Regions from separate parts of the Paenibacillus sp. FSL W7-1332 genome, predicted to be linked through region 1. Evidence: riboswitches for the same ligand, from Rfam matches in the RefSeq annotation. Region 1 holds a riboswitch; each other region holds the start of a gene.
The links. A riboswitch is a leader RNA that binds a small molecule or an ion and turns the genes downstream of it on or off. The one in region 1 is predicted to bind cyclic di-GMP.
Positions count from the first base shown of each region.

Region 2: linked by a shared signal. The riboswitch ahead of MKX98_RS17520 (amino acid adenylation domain-containing protein) and the one ahead of MKX98_RS25065 (GTP cyclohydrolase II) in region 1 are both predicted to bind cyclic di-GMP.
Region 3: linked by a shared signal. The riboswitch ahead of MKX98_RS25485 (transglutaminase-like domain-containing protein) and the one ahead of MKX98_RS25065 (GTP cyclohydrolase II) in region 1 are both predicted to bind cyclic di-GMP.

Region 1 covers NZ_CP150209.1:5,550,438-5,555,577, reverse strand. The annotation lists gene MKX98_RS25075 (nitroreductase family protein) at 1-24, opposite strand, end outside; gene MKX98_RS25070 (PLP-dependent aminotransferase family protein) at 203-1,549, shown strand; cyclic di-GMP riboswitch class I at 1,712-1,805, shown strand; gene MKX98_RS25065 (GTP cyclohydrolase II) at 1,993-2,742, shown strand; gene ribD (bifunctional diaminohydroxyphosphoribosylaminopyrimidine deaminase/5-amino-6-(5-phosphoribosylamino)uracil reductase RibD) at 2,760-3,914, shown strand; gene MKX98_RS25055 (helix-turn-helix domain-containing protein) at 4,216-4,590, shown strand; gene MKX98_RS25050 (SDR family oxidoreductase) at 4,663-5,140, opposite strand, start outside.
Region 2 covers NZ_CP150209.1:3,932,041-3,937,180, forward strand. The annotation lists gene MKX98_RS17520 (amino acid adenylation domain-containing protein) at 1-1,287, opposite strand, end outside; cyclic di-GMP riboswitch class I at 1,493-1,587, opposite strand; gene MKX98_RS17525 (hypothetical protein) at 2,162-4,945, opposite strand.
Region 3 covers NZ_CP150209.1:5,652,773-5,657,912, reverse strand. The annotation lists gene MKX98_RS25495 (carbohydrate ABC transporter permease) at 1-894, opposite strand, end outside; gene MKX98_RS25490 (ABC transporter permease subunit) at 907-1,860, opposite strand; cyclic di-GMP riboswitch class I at 2,132-2,218, shown strand; cyclic di-GMP riboswitch class I at 2,276-2,364, shown strand; gene MKX98_RS25485 (transglutaminase-like domain-containing protein) at 2,378-3,178, shown strand; gene MKX98_RS25480 (collagen binding domain-containing protein) at 3,370-5,140, shown strand, end outside.

The DNA.
Region 1 (5,140 bases):
ATCGGCATGCGAAATGGATGGCATGTGAATCAGCTCCCTATCGTAGTTATCTTCATTCTTAAGGCCGGGAAGGTGTTCCCAACACAGCGAACGGTTACTTGAATATAGGATAATGATGGGTTCGAAACCATATCCTATTTTGACAACTGTATCGATACAGTGTTGAGATCCTGTATAATAAGAGTCGCGAGGGGGCGGGGTCATGAAAAAATATTTATCCATTCTTACCGATATGGAATCGAAAATTCAGGAAGGCCAATATCGTTCAGGGCAGAAGCTTCCTTCCGTTCGAAGTGCGGCACAATCCTACGGGTGCAGCATTAGTACGGTGATTCGTGCTTATACTGAGCTTGAGAAACGGCACGCCATTTATTCGGTTTCGCAAAGCGGTTATTATGTAGTCCAGAAAGATGGGGATTCGAATAACATGGATAAGAGTTTGATTGATTTTGCGTCGGCTTCTCCGGACGTGAACGTATTCCCGTATCTGGATTTTCAGCATTGCCTGAACAAGGCGATTGATACCTATAAATATGAGCTGTTTACCTATGGTGATCCGCAAGGAATGGAGAAACTGCGCCGCACCCTGGTCTCCCATTTGGCAGGAGCTCAAGTGTTCACTTCCGCGCAGAGGATTATGATTACGGCAGGCGCCCAGCAGGCGCTTGAGATTTTGACAAAAATGCCGTTTCCCGGCGGAAAGTCCGTCATTCTGGTCGAACAGCCCAGCTACAATAATTATTTGCAGCTGTTGGAAAGTGAAGGAGTGCCCGTTATCGGAATCACCCGCACGGCAGCGGGGATCGACCTGAAGGCTCTGGAGGAGCAATTTCGATCCGGACATATTAAATTTTTCTATACGATGTCGAGATACCATAATCCGCTGGGCAACTCCTACACCGCAGAGCAGAGAAAGGCCATTGCTAACCTGGCGGCGAAATATGATGTTTATATCGTGGAAGACGATTATATGGCTGATCTAGGCGAGGAACGGGGATATGATCCCATCTATGCCTACAACCGAACATCGCATGTGGTGTATTTGAAGAGCTTCTCGAAGATTATTTTCCCAGGATTGCGCCTGGGAGCCGTCGTCCTGCCGGAACGTTTGCTCGATACGTTCCGTGCTTTTAAAAGTTATGGGGATACGTCGCTGCTGTCCCAAGCGGCGCTTGAAATTTATATTAGCAACGGAATGTATGAACGGCATAAACAGAAGATTTACAGCCAGTATGAAACCCGAATGCAAGCCCTGAATGCGGCTGTGCAGCGATACGAGGGAGCCGGATGGATTGAAGCCGTGCCTGGCGACGGCGGCATATATAAGCTGTTTAAGCTGCCGCAGACCGTTAACCTGGAGCGGTTGATCAGGCGGCTGAAAGAGCGGAACATTCATGTGGTGTCCGGCAAGCTGTTCTATCTATCTAACAACCTTATGCGCGAGAAGTTTATACGTATCAGCATTTCCAGAGCACGGTTGGATCAGATTGAGGAAGGGGTTCAAGCGATCGTTGAGGAAGTGAAGCGGGAAGAAGGCAATCTATGGTGATTCTTTCGGGTCATGTTTATATTTAGGTTGCATTTCATAAAAATGTATTTTATATTCATCTGGTAGTTATATGATAAAAAGCTATTACTTTCGATTGTTTCCGATATGGTGTGTTCTTCCATATTCGGCAATGATCGCGGATTTATTTTATGAAATGACATCGTACGATAATGGCAAACCCACTGAAAAGTGGCGACGCAAAGCTATAGGGGCTAAGGCGGATCACTCGTATCCGCTATGCTAGCCAGTTACCGAATACGACGGAAAAGCCTCCGTCTATTCAGACAGGGGCTTTTTGTGTTTATTTATAAAAAAATTCGATTTTCTAACCAAATTCTTTAAGGTTGGAGAAGTAGTAGCTGACGTAAAAACTGCCAACGTTTTCAAGGAGGGAAACAAACCAATCGATTGATCCCCATCTAAACCAACAAGGAGTTGTATTCATGATTATGGACCAGGTCAGGAAATTGCTAGCTAGTAAATTAACCATTCTTAAACAGCCGGAATGTCCCAACATCGGTCTTGTTGGTCCCGTTCGGCTCCCTGTGCAGTTGGAGGACCATGAGGCTGTATTTAAATGGTATACATGGTTAAATACAGGCAATTCATTTGTGGATAAGAATGACATTCTGGAATCATTATCTCAGGCAGATCTCGCTTCACATCAGCAGTCTTCCGTACTAGTATATGGCGATTTTGCCAATGAGGAGCATGCCTTGATACGGATGCACAGCATTTGCCATACGGGAGACATCTTTGGAAGTAAACGATGCGATTGCGGCTACCAACTGCGGCAATCCATGCGCATGATCATTGAAAACGGTAGTGGAGCTCTCTTTTATTTGGCGAATCACGAGGGTCGCGGAATAGGGCTTTTCCCAAAAACGTTAGCTTATCTTTTGCAAGATGAGGGGTGCGATACTGTAGAGGCCAATCTAAGCCTTGGCTTTGCAGATGACCATCGATCTTATGATGAAGCCATACGTGTACTCCAAAGCTTGCGGCAAAAACCAGTCACCCTTATTACAAACAACCCTAGAAAGCTGCAGTCTTTGCGGGAAAAGGGACTTTTAACCGATCATCATAAATCCATTTGGGGAGATGTATCCGAGCATAATAATCGGTATTTGGCAACGAAGATCGAAAAATCGGGTCATATTTACGACTCTTTGGTGGAGACCGCTTTATTATGATGGGGAGTGTTAATCATATGAAATTAGACCAACAATTTATGAAGCTGGCATTGGATTTGGCAGGTACGGCCAGTGGGAAAACCAATCCGAACCCGGTCGTTGGCGCACTGATAGTCAAAGACGGACAAGTAGTCGGCGCAGGTGTTCATAGAAAGGCTGGGGAACCTCACGCAGAGGTGCACGCATTCCGGATGGCTGATGGGTATACCGAAGACGCAACGCTCTATGTTACGCTGGAACCAAGCCCTCAATCCTCTCCTTGCATAGAATTAGTCTTAAATTCGGGAGTCGCAAGAGTTGTCGTGGCGATGGAGGATCCGAATCCGAAGGTGGCCGGAAGAGGCATTCAATTATTGAGAGAGAATGGAATAGAAGTTGATGTGGGTGTATTGGGGAAGGAAGCCGAGTTACTTAATGAACGATTCGTGCACAATATGTCAAAACGACGGCCGTTTATCATTTCCCAGGTAGCCATGACGCTTGACGGAAAAATTGCCGCGTCAACGGGGCATTCTAAATGGGTTACATGTGATGAAACACAGCTTGTAGTACATAAATTAAGAAACAAAGTCGACGCCATATTAGTAGGAATTAATACGGTTTTGGCCGATGATCCGCTCCTTACGACCCGACTGCCGGAAGAAAGTGGGAAGAATCCCATACGGGTAATTTTAGATTCGAATTTGAGGTTGCCCGAAGATGCCAAAGTTACCGATTGTTCGGAAGCAATGACATGGGTAGTCACGAAGGAGGGGGCTGATCCGGGAAGAGTACACATGCTGCAGCAAAAAGGAATTGAAGTTCTGTTCGTTCCAGTGAACCGTTTCGGGCTGGACCTCCATGCATTATCGGATATGTTATATCAGCGAGGTGTTACCGACCTGCTGGTAGAAGGAGGCAGCGAAGTAAATGGATCATTCCTTCGAGCCAACCTTATTGATAAATGGATGATTTATATTGCTCCCAAAGTGTTGGGGGGACGGCAATCCTTCTCCCCCTATGGCGGCTCGGATTTGGAATTAATGGATGACGCGGTACGCGTAAAGATTCAATCTGTACAACAAATCGGTGAAGATATTTGCATTACCGCTTATCCGAATTACGATTATTCCATGTCTAAAAGTTCCTGCGTAACAGATAATCTTAATGAACTTTCCTTGAATAGTTATTAGTGAATAGACAAATAGAGTAAATGATATTATGGATGATAGAAACGGCAGTGGGATACCTAACTGCCGTTTTTTTTCTCATCCATATATTCGAATCTATAATCGACAGCTTATTCAAATTTTCCATCCAACTGGTTATCAGGTGCCCTGTTGATAGCATAAATCAGATGGTATATCTTTGTAAGAGACATTTTATGTAGAACTGCTGATAAATCGTATGTATACATGCTCTAAGCAAGGGGGAAAATGATATGCTTGTTGGAGAAGAAGGGTTCAGCATATCGAAAGGAAGATGAGTACGCGCATGGAAAATCCTAATAAAGTCTACAATACTGCGGTGGAAGCAACGCTGGAGGTCATTGGCGGGAAGTGGAAACCGGTCATTCTCTTTCATCTTACTTTCGGTAAAAGACGAAATAGCGAATTTTTAAGCCTGATTCCCCAGATCACGCAAAAAATGCTGACACAGCATCTGCGGGAGCTGGAGGAGGAGGGCGTTATCGTACGAAAAACGTACAATCAGGTTCCACCCAAGGTAGAGTATGAACTGAGCGAGTATGGCTGGAGCTTGAAGGAAATTCTCCATTTGATGTGCCGATGGGGCGATATTCATATCGAGCGAAAATACGGCGAATCCGCCATGGTGCTGGAGAAGCCTGCATTTGAGGATCGTCATTAACAGGTATGATAAATGAAGGAGCCGACTATTCCACGTATAGTCGGCTCTTTGTCATGCAGCTTGCGCGATAACTTAGGGAATGACTTTACGCCGCCGGAGCTCGTCAAAGATGTTCATGAACATGGCCTCTGTATCGACATACTCATGAAATCCGAAGCGGCGGGCCTTCGAACCGTCTGCAAAGAAATCATAATCCCATGAGAACACAAAATCACCGAACTTCCAGGAGGAAACCTCTTGATACGTGTGCTCCGCAAGTCCATGCTTCTCAACCATACGATTCCAGATCGGCTCTTTATCTGCCATGACAACTTCCAGATTCATCTGTAGAGGCGGTGCGGTTTCCATCTCAAAATACTGCGCAATCTTCGGCCATAACTCGTTCCAACGGAACAGATCCCCATTCGTGATGTTAAATGCTTGATTGGCGCATCGTTCATCGGTTGCGGCCCATACTGTAGCCTTCGCGAGCAGATCGGCATCGGTCATCTCCAGCAGACTGTGATAGGCCCCCGGCTTACCTGGAAAACGCAGAGGTATGCCGAGCTCT
Region 2 (5,140 bases), 1.6 Mb from region 1:
AGATCCGTTCAAAAGGGATCCCCAAATTTCAAAGGTCGACGCATCGAATGTTATTGTACCGGTTTGCAAAATTCGATGCTCCTTGGAAAAGTTGAAATAATTGGTATTCTTGACCAGTCTTACGATGTTACGATGCTCAACCATTACTCCTTTCGGTGTCCCAATTGATCCGGAAGTATAGATGATATAGGCTAGACTTTGCGAGGTTGCTGCAGATATCGTATGGGGACAGCTGTCAAGGCTTAGCTGCGCGTTGTCCCAATAAATTACTTTTCCCTCAAATGCTATGTCAGGCTTCCAACTGGAAGGAGCCAGTAAAAATCCCGCTCGACTGTCCTTGAGCATATATTCGATTCTTTCGCACGGAAAATCGGCTTCGATGGGCATATAAGCGCCGCCAGCTTTCAATTTGGCTGTAAGCCCGACAATCATATTGACAGACCGATCCGCGACAATGCCAACGACGCTCTCCGGCTTAACGCCGTGATCCTGCAGTGCTTTTGCAAGCTGATTCGCGCGTTCGTTCAATTCCCGATAGGACATCTGATGGTCCTCGATCATGACCGCCGGGCGATCGGGGGTTAAACGGACCTGTTCCTCAAACAAGTAATGGACCGTTTGGCTGGAAGGATAGTCCGTCTTAGATCCGCTGAAAGCCTGAATCTGTCTCTCCTCTTCTTCCGACATCATACGTATGTCGGCAATCACCTTCTCGGGGAAATCAACTACTTCATGCACGATTCGGCTCAAGTGGCCGCTCATCTGCTCGATCGTTTCTTTTCTGTAGGAGCGGGCCGAATATTCAAGGTGTATCATGATAAATTCCTTCTTAAAAGCCGTCAAAGCAAGCTCAAACGTCCCCAGCTGATCGGATTCATAAGGAGTGGCATTGGCGTTTTGCCAAGTAAACGCCGCTTTGATGAACGGGTTGCCGCTCAAATTCTTTCGCATATTCCGATCTTCGAGTGCTTGCATCGTGGTATGCTTGACTTCTATCAGAAACTTACCTAATGGCTTATGTACAGTAGGAGAGTAACGTATAGGAAACATCTGTCTTTCCAACAGATACCCAATTACAGGATCATCCTCGCCGGTATATTTGGCAAGCAGGATCGAATAACAAGCCATAAGTGCCATATCCACAGTTATTCCGAAATTGAACGCAAGTTCATGGAGTTTTCGGGTCGTTGCAAAATCAAGGGAAAAACGAACCTGGTTTCCTTCATCGTCGGCCCATCCCCCCCTCGGCAATTCGTCAATTGATACATCACAAGTCGTTTGTTCCATGACCATCAACCTCCCGGATAATCGATTCATTAATGTCTGATTGTTAACGAACAGAAAAATCCTCTTCGCATTCTGCGATCAAGTAATGTCCCCCTTCAACCCCAAACTAGTTTTTTATAGCGAAGCCACCGTTGTTTTTTGGAACGTCAAAAAAACCCCTTTCTTCAATTCAAAATAATGAATAAAACGGAGGTTTCCCGTTGTATTCGGCAACTGGCTGGCATTGCGGTCGCAGTAGATCCCGCATTAGCCCCTATAGCTTTGCGTCGCCACCTTTCGGTGGGTTTGCTATTGTCGTACAAAAATAGTATTTAAATTGTAAACCATGATTATATTATGTATTCGATTTACAATTACTGTATCTTGTTTCCAAATGAAAATCGATAGGTCTTTTGTTCAATATTGTCTTTCAAGAATGGTTTTGATGATATTGATAACCCTCATGAAACACTAGGTCGCGATAGTTAATCTTTACTAATTTTTTCCACTCCTCGACTTCACTACACTTCACTTAACTATGTATTAAAGCTATTCTGTTCAAAAGAAAGGCTGCGATTTTCTGTAATTACTTGGATATTAGATGATGGCTGATCAAGAAAATAGTTCTATTTTTTAACTTCACTCCTATATCCATTGACCTAATTGCGACAGCAGAAATCATAAAACCCTATAACTTTTGCCTCTTGTCAAACGGGACTAAATTACCGTCTTTAACTGGTAAGGACATCTCGCTTCCGATCAGAAAACTTTCATAAGTTCAACCCACTTGGTAATTCCATCCTTCAAGTTCCCGGTCTAATGGATCACTGGATAATAAAATAAAGAGCCGTTGTCCAGGACAACGGCCTCATATTGCTATATGTCATGAACAGTTTTACAAAGGTCCGGTTATTTTCACCTTGATTTTATTGGATTCAACCGTTACCCCGTTCAATGTAATTCGAATCGACAACTCGGCTTGCCCCGGATGCTTGGCGATAATCTTTCCTTTGGGGTCGATCGCCGCCTTATCCGGACGGCTGCTCAAATACTCAATGTGAGCGCCGGATAACTCCTTAGTCGTTCTTCCTCTCTCAAGGAAGACTTCGTAGGAATAACCGACCTCATCTCCCGGGTGAAGCTGGAGCGATTCAGCCTCGAGCTGTACTTTGTCTAGCGGCATGACCAGATTCGGGTCGCTATACTTCATTAGCTCGCTGCCATATTTGAAATAGAAATTGCCAAAGTCGTCCTGCGCCAGCTTTTCCGCATTGCTCTCCAACAAGATGGACAGCGATTTGCTTGCTGTGTCAATCTTAAACATCTTGCTCGTATAAGTATGGTCAGCAACATATCCCGTATAAATGGTACCGTACACATTGCCGTCCGTTCCAATGGTCAATCGAGGATTGCTGTGTGCATAATCTGCTGTAGGAAACATATCCTCACTGTAAATAATCTCTTGGCGTTCCGTATCATAGATGAACAGAGCCCCCAGCGCCATTCCCCATATGTTACCGTCCGGGCCCCATATCAAAGAGGTTACTGCTTTTTTGCCCGGAACAGGTACCTGTTCCAGCTCTACTCGGCCTGATGCTGTATCGAAAATGGCAAGTTTCCCCTCTCCGCCGGTCATCGCGCCGGTGGCCATAAACAGCTTTCCATTTTGGTAAAGCAACGAATTGATCGAATGACCGGATATAATGTCGCGCTTCACATCAAACTTTCCGGTAACAGGATTGTAGACGGTAAGTGCCCCGCCTGTTTTGCCTGCAATTGGATAGGAACCGATGTATAACAGGTTTTCTTCCTCGACCCCGAGCATGGCTACGGGCCGGTCTTGCTCCGAACCCAACTGACCCAGCCGCAGCGGGTTATTCGGTTCTGATGGGTCCGTCCGGTTCCAAGGTTTGGCTGGATCGTATTCAAAGAGGGTCGCTCTAGGATAAACGCCGAGATACATCTTTCCGTTCAATGAACCGAACCCTTCGACTTGACCGATTTGAGGATAATGCTTGGTCTCGTTACGGGTCGGCGAGTAAATTCCCATTCCCCCGCCTGAAATGAAGCCCGAAGACAGAATCTGCCCGTCTGTGCTCTTCCCGATATTAAACAATTCCACAAACTGTGCCGGAAACGGAAGCTCCGGCGTCTCAATCAAACCGGTTTCCAGGTTGTAATAAAATGCCCTGCCGCTATTTCCGGCCAATCCGACCAAGGTCCAGCCCGGATACTTTGCCTGATCCAGCTGAACATAACCAAAAGCGACGCCTGCTCCTTTGACATCCACGCCCAGCGAGCCGTAAACCCCCGTATTCACATCATACGAATAAAGCGACCACTGCTGCCCGCCTCCCGGGAGAGTCTCATAATAGGTGTAGAACACCGTTTTGCCGTCTGGCGATATTGGTGAGAATCCCCGGGCATTATAGGCCGTATTTTTATTTACGATCCAGCTGGAGGTATCGGGATCATAGACACACATAACGGGTCCTGGATCCACGCGCACGAAAAGTTTGCCCCCTGCATACCGGAGATCATAAACCGAAGTCATGCCGTTAAATTCAGGCGGATGAAGCGCGGTGGATGTTCCGCTTGCGAGATTGTATTGATAAAGCTTGGCGACATCGGCTCCCCCCACATAGATCACTTGACGATCGGAATCGTAAGCAAGGCTGCGGATATGAGACTCTTTCGAAGAAGTCTTGAAGGATTTAAGGATTCTGGTCTGGTCGGATGCGGGATCATATTCAAACAGCGTTTGGGAATATCCCGTTCCTCCATATACTTTGCCATCTTCCCCGGCTACAAGCGTCCAGATCACGGTATCGGTAGGAACCGGTTTGCCGATCGCCCGCAATGTATCCTCTGCCGGATCATATTGAAACAACGTCCCGTTCGGCGTGCTGCCGATGTATACCTTTCCATCGGAGGCTGTCACAATCGCCCAAGCTGCCGATACGTTGCTTCCGTCAAGCGCAACCAGTGGATGAGTGGATTTCACTTCTTTCGAAGCAACATCCATTACGATGAATTGTGCCGGATCACCCTGTGCGACCGTAAACAAAGCATCCTGGCCATTCTTGTCTTTACCGAAGGCTGCAGTCATCAGGGTTAGACTCGACGATTGCGGTCCCAAATTCGTTAAGTACGGTGAGGACGCATGCGTTTGCAATGTGACGCTGTCAACGAAATACCTGCCGGTTTGATCGCCATTAAACTTGAAGGCGACTTTGACCTCTGCAGCATTTTTAGGTGCCGCAGCAGCCACTCTTAAACTCTGCCATTGGCCTGATGGTTCATCGACCAGGCCGCTCACCATGGAGACAAGCTTTCCGTCTGCATCATAAAACCTGAGGTCTGCTTTGCCGCCTTGACCTTCATCCGAGAGCACACTTGCTGTCATGATGACATTGCCGAATGGCTGGACGGCGTATGCATCGCTGACCGCTCCGGAGCCTGCATCGGGCGACAGGCGTTCCACCTGAAGACTTCGTTTCCCGTCTGCGTACACGGACTCACTTACGGTAATGGCAGCTGTGTCTTCATCGGGCTGCCAGCCCGGCAAACGTCCATTTACTTCAGAATCCTCGAAGCCGCCGTTGATCATAACGTTGGTCAATTCTTCATCTGCGGCATACGTGATCGGCATGGCCCAAGGGGTAATTGCGAACATCATGATAACCGTTAGGACTGCGGCAACTCGACTCTTCCACTTGCTTCTCACTAAACTCTCCCCTTTACGAATAAATTTTTTCCCGGTTAGTAAACGCTTTCAATACGATCTCATCTTATCATATCCCTTTATTTGTATACAAGTAAAATACATGTAAATAACATGTGGACTCACTAGTCCCTTATGAGATTTAGAAAT
Region 3 (5,140 bases), 100 kb from region 1:
AAAATACTTCTGGAAGAAAGGGTAGGCGAATGCTACAGGCAGCACGATGAGAATGGCGACCGCCATGCGGGCGGATTCCTTCGGCATCGTTGCGACGAGCATGGCGTAGCTAACGCCCATACTCGCTGCATTCTTGGCGAGTGCATCGACATTGCTCATTAAGCTGTTGAGCAGCGCTTGCAGGGAATACAGGTTCTGGTTGTCGATATACAGCATCGATTGAAACCAGTCGTTCCAGTAAGCAAAGCAGAGAAACAATCCGATGGTGGCGATGACGGGCAGCGAGATCGGCATAATGATCGAGAAGAAAATTCGCAGCTGGCTCGCGCCGTCGATTTCGGCTGATTCGATCAGCCCGTCGGGAATCGTGCTTTTAAAAAAGGTTTTACATATGATGACGTTGAACGATGAAACGGCGAGCGGGAGAATAAGCGCCCAAATGCTGTCTTTCAGTCCCAGTAAATTCGTGTTAATGAAGTAGCTGGATACCAAGCCGCCGTTGAATACCATCGGGATGAATACCACCCAGGTGAGAAAACCCCTTAGCTTGTAGTTGGGGCGAGAGAGAACGTAACCCATGGAAGCGGTCAGCAATACGCCGAGCACGGTACCGACCACGGTAACGAGGGCGGATACACCGAGGGCCCGCAGAATCATCGTTCCCTGCTTGATGATGTAAACGTAAGCCTCGGCCGACAAAGCAACCGGCAGCAGATGATATCCGGTCTCACGGATGGACTCCTCACTGGAGAAGGAGATGGACAGAACAACGATTACAGGTATGACGCAGAGCAGGGCCAGCATAATAAATACCAGGTTGAAGAACAGGTTGACGGCTTTGTTTGTACGGTTAAACTTCTCAAGGCCCGTCTCGTAATTGGTTTTTGGTGTCATCGTCTTGCCTCCTTACATCATCGCGCTATCGGGATCGATTCGACGAACAATCCAGTTAGCGACCAGAATCGTAGCGCATCCCAGAACAGACTGTACGAATGCGGCTGCGGATGCCATCCCTACGGTGGCGGTTTTCAGTTGTTTATACACCATGACATCGATGGTGGTCGCCACGTTGAACAGTGAATTGGAGTCTCGCGTGACCTGATAGAACAAACCGAAATCGGTGTAAAATATGCGCCCTACGGCCAGGATGAACATCATGACGATCACCAGCTTGAGCATGGGCAATGTTATGAATCTCGTCTGCTGCCAAATCGAAGCGCCATCAATAACAGCTGCTTCATAATAGGTGCTGTCGATGCTTGTGATGGTTGCCAAATAAATGACCATACCATAGCCCAGGCCCTTCCAGACATTTAAGAGAATCAAGAAGAATGGCCAATATTGCGGCTCCATATACCAGTTAATAGGATCGCTGCCCATACTGACGAGCATTTGATTGACAATTCCTTTGTCGAAGCTTAAGAATGCCCAGCCTACCGCAGATACGACCACCCAGGATAGGAAATAGGGGAGGAACATCATCGTCTGATAGACTTTGCTGGCTTTGCGGCTGTGGAGGAGGCCGATCATGATCGCGAATAGGACGGGCAGAACGATCCCCAGCACAATAAACACAATGTTGTATCCGATCGTGTTTCGAATGATGATCCAGGCGTCATTCGACTTGAATAGGAACTCGAAGTTTTTGAGGCCGATCCAAGGACTGTTAAACACATTGCTCAAAAATCCGCCGCTAATCCTGAAATTTTTAAAGGCGATAATGATCCCGAACATCGGCAAGAAACTAAACAGGATGTACCAAATCGTGGTCGGCAGCGCCAAGAGGGTTAGCTCCGTATCCTGCTTGTGCCAGCGTATTCGTAAGCGCTTTCGTTTTTTGGGTTCGGCTTGTGAGCTCATGTCTGTCACTCCTTACGGTGTTATCTCGCTTGTCGTGCACTTGTTAGTTTTATTGTATAAGAGGAAGATTCGATGCTTCCAGATAACAAACTTGATACTATAGTCAACAAACGTTAGATTCGAAAGATTTATTGCTCTATTGTTCGGTTAATTAACAAGAGCCAAACGTTCAAGGTTAGACGCTCTGTGGGACCTAAGACAATATTCCAAATTTTAATTTTTTTATTGATAGAAATGGATATATTTGATATGATGTATTCACAAAAGCTACTCACGATAACGGCAAACTTGTCGAAAGGCAAGGACGCAAAGCTACAGGGTCTTCTTGACGAAACGTCAATGACAGCCAGCTACCGAACGAAGACGCTTTTTTTGTTTTTTTGGACAAACATCCACTGAATCCTGTGAAACTCTAATACGATAATGGCAAACTTGTCGAAAGACTAGGACGCAAAGCTACAGGGCCTTCTTGACGAAATGTCAAATGGCAGCCTGGCCACCGAAGGGGAGTTACAGCATGCGCAACGCAATGTTCGCGATAATTGGACTTTTTGCGTTACTGATATGGGCTCCGGTTGTACAAGCTGCACCATCTGAAGATTGGCTGGGCTTGGAGGAACTGGATCGTGGAGCAATCGTCATTCGATATGACGTGAAAGCAGGCACCAAAACGAAGCTCATGATCGGAAAAGGTCAGGATCAATATACATATGGGCTTTCGAGGGCAAAGCAGCAGGAAGTTTTTCCACTGCAGATGGGCAACGGGAACTACAAGATTTCCGTGCTGGAACAAGTCAGCGGCAGCAAATACAAGATCGTACAGGAAGCGGCAGTTAAACTTCAACTGACGAACAGCAGCCAAGTGTTTTTGAACTCTGTACAAAATGTCGATTGGAGCGAAGAGGGCAAGGCTGCTCAGCTTGCGAAAAAGCTAACCCGCACTGCTCACTCCGACAAGGAAAAAGTACAGGCTGTCTACGAATATATCGTCGGTACGGTTCGGTACGACAACGCTCTGGCATCCAGCAAGCTGACGGATTACCTTCCCGATAGCAACCGCACGATCGCTGGACAAAAGGGAATGTGCTACGATTACGCCTCCCTGTTCGCTTCCATGCTCCGAAGCCTCGATATTCCGGCAAAGCTTGTCATGGGAACCTCGGAATACGTCGATGTCTACCACGCCTGGAATGAAGTATATTTGAACGGGCAGTGGGTAACCATTGACACAACCGTCGATGCAAGCTGGAAAAGCAAAGGAGCCGGATACAAAATGATTAAAGATGCCTCCAGCTATTCAGCATCCAAATACTACTAATTAATGCGTAACAATAAAATTAAGCTTTGGACGATTATGTCCAAGGCTTATTTCGCTTGTATAGAAATTGTATAGTTTTGGCCGATATAATGCAGGAAGCCCGCTGGGTTCTGAAGGAAAATACAGACACCAATGAATCGTGCGCCCGTAACAGGTCTTGAAGATGATGGCTCGTGAAGTCCATTATTGGCATGCATTTTGATAGAAGCATGGGACGAATCAGCGCACGAAAAAGTAAGATCGGAACCGAATATTACGAGGGTAATGATAAGATTGAGGGAGAGATTATGAAGAAAAAAGTAAGTGGAATTGTTGTGGCGTTGCTGCTTCTGTTTCAAACCCTATTGGGCACATTTGCTTGGACGGCGAATGCGGCGGGTAGCGAGCAGCCATCAGCCGCTACTGTGCAGGAATCAGAGACTGGCGTGCAGGAATTAGAAGTTAGCGAGCCAAAGACAGTCACGGATGACGTATATAACACGCCAGCACCAGCAGTCGACATGGAAGGAATACTAACCAAAGTCGTATTAACCGATGTGAACGGTACCGTGGTTGATGCGGTGTATAATCCGGACAGCAGCCTGGACATCGGTGCAGCCGTTAATCTCAGCTACGAATGGGAGCTTCCGAACGGACACGGCTACAAGAATGGGGATATATTCACTTTCGAGCTGCCGACGCAGTTTGAGATTTTTACGGACATTGACGCACCGCTCCTTGCCGGTCAAGGCGAAGTTGGCCGATTTACGGTTGATCGGAACGGGAAAGTTGTGATGACCTTCAACGATTACGTGGAGAATCATTCCAACATCAGCGGCAAGCTGGAAATTCGCACAGAGTTTAAGAAGGAAGTTCTTAAAGGAAGCACTGAAATCATTATTGCATTTCCGATAAAGGGCGGGGTTCAGACCATCATTGTGAACCTAAAGCCGCAAGGCGGAAAGCTGATCGAGAAGCAAGGGAAAGCGATCGGCAAAGATCAGATCGATTGGACGGTCCAGATCAACAAATCATTGGATAAAATCAAGCACGCGGTTCTCACAGATGAGATGCCTGAAGGCTTGGAACTCATCGCGGATTCCGTAGAGGTTTATAACCTGCAGGTTAACGGTGACGGCTCAGCGCTTCTTGGTGATAAGCTGGACGCTGGCAAGTACACCGTCCAAACGGGCGACGGCGGCAAACTGGAACTTGCATTCCAGGATGAGATGATCAGCAAAGCCTACGAAATTCGCTTTTCGACGAAGCTTATCGGTCAACAGTCACGGTTTGAGAATACCGCTGTCCTGTCAGGCGAAGGGATGGAAAATGCCCAATCGACGGCGACCGTAACGGTAGATCGCGGCCAATTCTTGAATAAGTCGTATCGCCAGGATAAGGATACCGGAGTCATTACTTGGACGGTGAAATACAATTTCAACGAGAAGAAGATTCCGAGCGCTCAAGCCGTAATTACGGATGAATTTAGTGAGAATCATACCTGGGATGCCGATTCGCTGAAGGTGTATAACGGGAATTCGACGAATGCCAAAGACCTGGTTTCAGAAGAGGATTATAACGTTGTAGCGAAAGGCACGAACGGATTCGAGCTTCAATTCAAGCAGGATATCGATTCGCCTTATACGATCGTTTATCAGACGATGCCGGTTGACCGCTTGAGCTCCGAAGGTCAGGAGGTCAAGAACAGAGTTGTATCGGGTGAAGCATTCAAGGAAGTAACGGCCCCGGGTTATGGAAGCCGTGCTCTGGTGAAAGGAAATACTAACATCGATTTCGCCAACAAAAAGGCAAAGTGGAAGATCACGGTCAATGGCGATAAAAAGCCGGACGGCACCAAATACAGCATGGAGAAGGTAGTCATCACGGATACGTTCCCGCAAGGCGGTCTCGAATTCGTTCCGGATTCAGTGACTGTAAAAGCGGACGGGAAAGTCGTTCCAGAGGGCGATTATAAAATCGTGA